Linked DNA regions of Chelatococcus sp. HY11. The protein of the gene in region 1 binds, or shares a complex with, the protein of each later gene. Links are inferred from orthologs where the notes say so. Each region holds a gene or a part of one and is shown on either strand. Other genes may lie near its edges.

Evidence for each region.
Region 2: the proteins of tig (region 1) and rpsG are in contact, whole or in part, in a crystal structure (PDB 3GTY), measured with the Thermotoga maritima proteins. The link is inferred for Chelatococcus sp. HY11 from one-to-one orthologs. Residues at the interface, in WP_004081061.1 of Thermotoga maritima: Glu122, Val124, Val129, Leu130, Tyr133, Glu188, Gly259, Ile262, Tyr263, Glu266, Ser270, Glu273, Gln274, Glu277, Arg308, Gln311, Ile312, Ser315, Tyr316, Glu325, Arg329, Arg336, Leu363, Phe366, Trp367, Arg373, Leu377, Arg381, Leu384, Glu387; in WP_004081843.1 of Thermotoga maritima: Lys34, Lys52, Lys55, Glu59, Arg62, Gln63, Glu66, Asn67, Lys69, Val71, Arg95, Ala109, Lys110, Lys111, Gly112, Arg113, Pro114, Glu117, Glu121, Ile124, Ala125, Tyr127, Asn128, Asn129, Thr130, Gly131, Lys135, Asp139, Arg142, Met143.

The regions. Positions count from the first base shown.
Region 1 is NZ_JAHBRX010000001.1:1,050,574-1,053,785, forward strand. Bases 1-2,897 are described here. They hold tig (trigger factor), read left to right. Parts: upstream 1-679; coding sequence 680-2,116; downstream 2,117-2,897. Other genes in these bases: KIO74_RS04995 (multicopper oxidase family protein), read right to left, coding at 1-61; KIO74_RS05010 (ATP-dependent Clp protease proteolytic subunit), read left to right, coding at 2,296-2,897. Outside these bases: more of KIO74_RS05010, read left to right, coding at 2,898-2,919; ATP-dependent Clp protease ATP-binding subunit ClpX, read left to right, coding at 3,159-3,212. UniProt on the Bacillus subtilis protein: Involved in protein export. Acts as a chaperone by maintaining the newly synthesized protein in an open conformation. Functions as a peptidyl-prolyl cis-trans isomerase.
Region 2 is NZ_JAHBRX010000001.1:566,317-569,396, forward strand. What follows is about bases 1-2,765. They hold rpsG (30S ribosomal protein S7), read left to right. Parts: upstream 1-1,030; coding sequence 1,031-1,501; downstream 1,502-2,765. Other genes in these bases: rpoC (DNA-directed RNA polymerase subunit beta'), read left to right, coding at 1-16; rpsL (30S ribosomal protein S12), read left to right, coding at 581-952; fusA (elongation factor G), read left to right, coding at 1,531-2,765. In the rest of the region: more of fusA, read left to right, coding at 2,766-3,080.

The DNA.
Region 1 (3,212 bases):
ACCACAACTTAGTCGCATCCCCCGACGGTTTCAGTTGCCAGGGCACCTCCTGTGCACGCAAGCGCCGCGCGTTGACCGCTTGGGCGACACCTGCGGGTTGCGTTGCTGGCGGTGGCGACACGGAACGGGAGGTTTCACCGGCATCCTCCGCGCGTGCCTCTGCCGTCCGCGCTAATATGGTCGCCGCCAGGCCTCCCTGGAGAATCCGCCGTCTGGTCAATCCCGCGGAGATGGACCGGAATCTGGTTGCGCGCGTCGATTCTGAAGAGTCTGCCGGCATCGGAGGGTTCCAAGGTTCACCCAGAGGGAATGCGCAACCATCTGGCACAAAGATTGACGAACCGCTTGAGAATTTCAGTGTTTTTGCCGCTATGCCAGCCGTCTGACGGTCAGCGCGGGGCCTCGCAGGCGCGGCCGGCGTCCCTGACCGACAAAGTGATGACATTTTTTTGCTGCAACGGGGCTTTGTCATGATATAGAGCCGCGTCCTGATGGGCAGGCATGCTGCGGGGCCCGCGCGGGCGTGGCGGAACTGGTAGACGCGCTGGATTTAGGTTCCAGTGACGAAAGTCGTGGGGGTTCGAGTCCCTTCGCCCGCACCAAAGCCACATCGCTCCCCGTATCATCGCCTATCCTGAGGGGCCATCAGAAGCACACGAATTTTCGAGAAGCTGTGACAATGCAGGCGACGCAAACCCGGGCCGATGGTCTGAAACGCGAGTTCAAGGTGGTGGTTCCGGCCGCCGAGCTGGAGACCAAGCTGGCAGGCGAGCTGTCTGGCCTGAAGGACAGGGTCCGCATCAACGGCTTCCGTCCCGGCAAGGTCCCCATGGCCCATCTGCGCAAGCTGTATGGCCGCGCGGTCATGGCTGACGTTGTTCAGAACACCGTCAATGAAGCCAACCGCAAGATCATTGAGGACAACTCCCTCAAGCTTGCCAACGAGCCGAAGGTAACCCTCTCCGAGGACAAGGACGAGGTCGAGGCCATCATGGAGGCCAAGGGCGACCTGGCCTATACCGTGGCGCTCGAGATCCTGCCGGCCTTCCAGCTCAAGGACCTGTCCGACATCGCGATCACGCGCGAGACGGCCGAGGTGACGGACGCGGAAGTGGACGAGGCGCTGACCCGCATGGCGCGCCAGAACCGTGCTTTCGTCGCCAAGCCCGAGGGCGAGGCCGCCGCGACGGGCGACCGCGTGACGATCGATTTCGTGGGCACCATCGATGGCGAAGCCTTCGAGGGCGGCTCCAGCGAGGGCGTCCAGGTCGAGATCGGCTCGGGTGGTTTCATCCCGGGCTTCGAGGAGCAGCTGGTCGGCGCCAAGGCTGGCGATGACGTGACTGTGAGCGCGACCTTCCCCGAGGAGTATCCCGCCAAGCAGTTGGCCGGCAAGTCGGCGAGCTTCGCTGTGAAGGTGAAGGACGTGTCCTCCGCGGCCGAAGTGACGGTGGACGAGGACTTCGCGAAGGGTTTCGGCCTCGAGAGCCTCGACAAGCTCAAGGAAGCCGTTCGTTCCAGCATCGAGCGCGACTACACGGCCCAATCCCGCCGCAAGGTGAAGAAGGTGCTGCTCGACGCGCTTGACGCGAAGTATGATTTCGAGCTGCCGCCGAGCCTCGTCGAGCAGGAGTTCGACGGCGTGTGGCGTCAGGTCGAGAACGACATGAAGCAGACCGGCCGCACCTTCGCCGATGACGAGACGACCGAGGAAGAGGCGAAGGCGGAATATCAGCGCATCGCCGAGCGCCGCGTGCGCCTTGGCCTCGTGCTCGCCGAGATCGGCGAGCAGGCGGCGGTGAAGGTCGCCGACGACGAGGTCACGCAGGCTGTCGTCGAGCGCGCCCGTCAGTTCCCCGGCCAGGAAAAGCTGGTGTGGGACTACTACCGCAAGAACCCGCAGGCCCTCGCGGAAGTGCGCGCGCCGATCTTCGAGGAGAAGGTCGTCGACCACATCCTGTCGCAGGTGTCCGTGACGGATAACGTCGTGTCTCGTGAGGCTCTTTTCGCCGATGAGGAGAGCGAATCCGACGGCGATGAAGGCAAGGACGCGAAGGAGGAGGGCAAGGCCGCTCCGAAGAAGGCCTCGCGTGCCAAGAAGAAGGACGGCGCCTGAGCCGTCTGGCGCTTGCGGATCCCGTCCGGAAGCATATCTGGTGTTGGCCGGGGGCGAGCCGGCCAACCTGCGGTCGCCATTCGACAGGATGCGACCGCCCAAGGCGTGTGCCGCTCCCAACGACCATCTGTTAATGATCGCCATGGAATAATTCCGGTGATCAAGGAGACTGATCTGCCATGCGGGATCCGTTTGAGGTCTACAACAACACGCTCGTGCCGATGGTTGTCGAGCAATCGAACCGTGGTGAGCGCGCGTTCGATATCTACTCGCGGCTGCTGCGCGAGCGGATTATTTTCCTGACAGGCCCCGTCGAAGATTATTCAGCGTCGCTGATCGTCGCGCAGCTCCTGTTCCTTGAAGGCGACAATCCGAAGAAGGAAATCTCCTTCTACATCAATTCGCCGGGCGGTGTGGTGACGTCGGGACTGTCCATCTATGACACGATGCAGTTCATCCGCTGTCCCATTTCAACGCTCTGCGTCGGCCAAGCCGCGTCGATGGGGTCGCTGCTTCTAGCGGCGGGAGAGCCCGGACAGCGCTTCGCGCTGCCGAATGCTCGCATCATGGTGCATCAGCCGTCTGGTGGATTTCAGGGGCAAGCGACCGATATCCTGATCCATGCCCGCGAGATTGAAGCCCTGCGTCGGCGCCTCAATGAAATTTATGTGAAGCACACAGGCCGTGACATCGCCGCGATCGAGCAGGCGCTTGAGCGTGACAATTTCATGACCGCCGATGCCGCGCGGGAGTTCGGCTTGATCGATCAGGTCCAGGTGAAGCGCGCGGATTCGGATGCCTGATTTCGGCCATGTGGCAGCCGTATGCGCTTTCGAAAGCTGTCATGTGGATATGCGGCAAGGTGTCCGTCTCCTATTGATCGCGCGGCGGCCTCATGTTTGCATGGGCTTTGGACCAGGTGCGGCCTGATCGATTTTGGTAGTGCAGCGATAGGGCATTACCTTTTTTTAGATCCGGGCCTATATGAATGCTTGATGACGCCGGTGTCCTGTGCCCCGGCGGTACAGAGTGGAGACGGACCATGAGCAAGACAGGCGGTAGCGACTCCAAGAGCACGCTCTACTGCTCGTTCTGC
Region 2 (3,080 bases), 480 kb from region 1 along the record:
GCCGGCAGCCGAATAAGAATCACGAGATCCGCGTTCCTAAGAGGGGGATGCGGATATCGCAAAGACCGGAAGGGCGTCGTGAAAGCCACGGCGCCCTTTCTGCATGGATGAGGACTTGCCGCTTGGAATAGGACTTGCCGCTCGGAATAGGACTTGCCGCTTGGATAAGGGCTTGCCGTTTGGCCGCGCTGGCCGGCCTGTGCCGGGCAAAACAGGTAATTTTCTATTGACGAGGCGGGTTTCTGAGTCTAGAAGCAGCCCACTCAGGCAGGCAGTAGGCGCTCGCTGTTCGAAGCGACTCGTTTCGACGTATGAGCCCTAAACGCTGCTAATTTAGCACCAACTGACCGCCGGCGAAGCTGGTGAAGTTAGACCTGGGGCAAGATCGCGTTGCGAAAGCCGCGTGATCCTCTGCATGCGCTTCGCGCCTTAAGCTTAATGAGCTCAAGGCGCGATTCGTTGTGCATGGTTTTTAGAATTGTGCTGATGCACGGTGAATTGGTGTTTGTCCTCCCTCGGGGTTGGCGGCGCCGAACAGGGCCAAAGGTCGTTACGGCGGCCGAAGCGAGAGAACGAGAGCATGCCGACGATCAACCAGTTGATCAGCAAGCCGCGGGTGGCGCCCAAGAGCCGTAACAAGGTTCCTGCGCTGGAGGCTTGCCCTCAGAAGCGTGGCGTTTGCACGCGTGTCTACACGACCACGCCGAAGAAGCCGAACTCGGCTCTGCGTAAGGTCGCCAAGGTCCGGTTGACGAATGGCTTTGAAGTGATCGGTTACATCCCGGGCGAGGGGCATAACCTCCAGGAGCACTCGGTCGTGATGATCCGTGGTGGCCGTGTGAAGGACCTTCCGGGCGTTCGCTACCACATCCTGCGCGGTGTCCTCGATACCCAGGGCGTGAAGAACCGCAAGCAGCGCCGTTCGAAGTACGGCGCGAAGCGGCCGAAGTAATCGTACCGGCTTACCCCGGTTGAGCAGGGGCGCCGCAGGCAGCCCCGTTGACGAAATGCGAAGTTAAGGACGAGCGACATGTCCCGTCGTCACAGTGCCGAGAAGCGCGAGATCATTCCGGACCCGAAGTTCGGTGACATCGTCGTTACGAAGTTCATGAACTCGATCATGCGCGACGGCAAGAAGTCGGCCGCTGAAGCGATCGTCTATGGTGCGTTCGACATCATTGAGCAGAAACTGAAGAGCGAGCCGCTCGGCGTGTTCAAGCAGGCCCTCGAGAACGTGGCGCCGGCCATCGAAGTGCGCTCCCGCCGTGTCGGCGGTGCGACCTATCAGGTTCCGGTCGAGGTTCGCACGGACCGTCGCCAGGCGCTGGCCATCCGCTGGCTGATCCAGGCCGCGCGGTCGCGCAACGACAAGACCATGGTCGAGCGCCTGTCGTCCGAGCTGATGGACGCCTCGAGCAATCGCGGCAGCGCCGTGAAGAAGCGCGAGGACACACACCGGATGGCTGAGTCCAACCGTGCCTTCTCGCATTACCGCTGGTAACGAGCGCAAGCCGTCGAGGAATAGCTGCAATGCCGCGCACTCATGCCATTGGCGACTACCGTAACTTCGGCATCATGGCCCACATCGATGCGGGCAAGACGACGACGACGGAGCGCATCCTTTATTACACGGGCAAGAGCCACAAGATCGGTGAGGTCCATGAGGGCGCTGCCACCATGGATTGGATGGAGCAGGAGCAGGAGCGTGGCATCACGATCACGTCCGCCGCGACCACCTGCATCTGGCGCGAGAAGCGTCTGAACATCATCGACACCCCTGGCCACGTGGATTTCACCATCGAAGTCGAGCGCTCGCTGCGCGTTCTCGATGGCGCGGTTTGCGTTCTCGACGGCAACCAGGGCGTCGAGCCGCAGACTGAGACCGTATGGCGTCAGGCTGACAAGTATGACGTGCCGCGCATCGTGTTCGTCAACAAGATGGACAAGATCGGCGCTGACTTCTTCAAATGCGTCAAGGACATCATTGATCGCGTGGCCGGCAAGCCTGTCTGCCTGCAGATCCCGATCGGCTCCGAGTCCAATTTCAAGGGCGTCGTCGATCTCATCGCGATGAAAGCCATCGTGTGGGAAGATGAGTCTCTCGGCGCGCGCTTCAACCAGGTCGAGATTCCGGCGGAGCTCGCCGACCAGGCCGTTGAATACCGCACGAAGCTCGTCGAGGCCGCTGTCGAGCTCGATGACGACGCCATGAGCGCCTACCTCGAGGGCAACGAGCCCGACGAGGAGACCCTGCGCCGGCTCGTTCGTCTCGCTGTCCAGAAGCGCGCCTTCCATCCGGTGCTGTGTGGGTCCGCCTTCAAGAACAAGGGCGTGCAGCCGCTTCTCGACGCCGTGGTCGATTTCCTGCCGTCGCCGCTCGATCGTGGCGCGATCTCGGGTATCGATTTCAACACGGAAGAGCCGACCGTTCGTAATCCGTCTGACGATGAGCCCTTCTCCATGCTCGCGTTCAAGATCATGGACGATCCCTTCGTCGGCACCATCACGTTCTGCCGCGTCTATTCGGGCCACGTCGACTCCGGTACGTCGATCCTCAACTCGACCCGCGACAAGAAGGAGCGCGTCGGCCGCATGCTCCTGATGCATGCGAACAACCGCGAAGACATCAAGGAAGCCTACGCTGGCGACATCGTCGCGCTTGCCGGCCTCAAGGAAGTCCGCACGGGCGACACGCTCTGCGACAACCTGAAACCGGTCATTCTCGAGAAGATGGAGTTCCCTGAGCCCGTCATCGAGATCGCGATCGAGCCGAAGTCGAAGGCCGATCAGGAGAAGCTCGGTATCGCCCTGTCGAAACTTGCGGCCGAGGATCCCTCCTTCCGCGTGTCGACCGACCAGGAGTCCGGCCAGACGATCCTCAAGGGCATGGGCGAGCTTCACCTCGACATCAAGGTCGACATCCTGAAGCGTACCTACAAGGTGGACGCCAATATCGGCGCGCCGCAGGTCGCCTATCGCGAGAAGATCACGAAGAAGGTCGAGATCGACTACACGCACAAGAAGCAGACCGGTGGTACCGGCCAGTTCGCCCGCGTGAAGTTCATCATCGAGCCGAATGA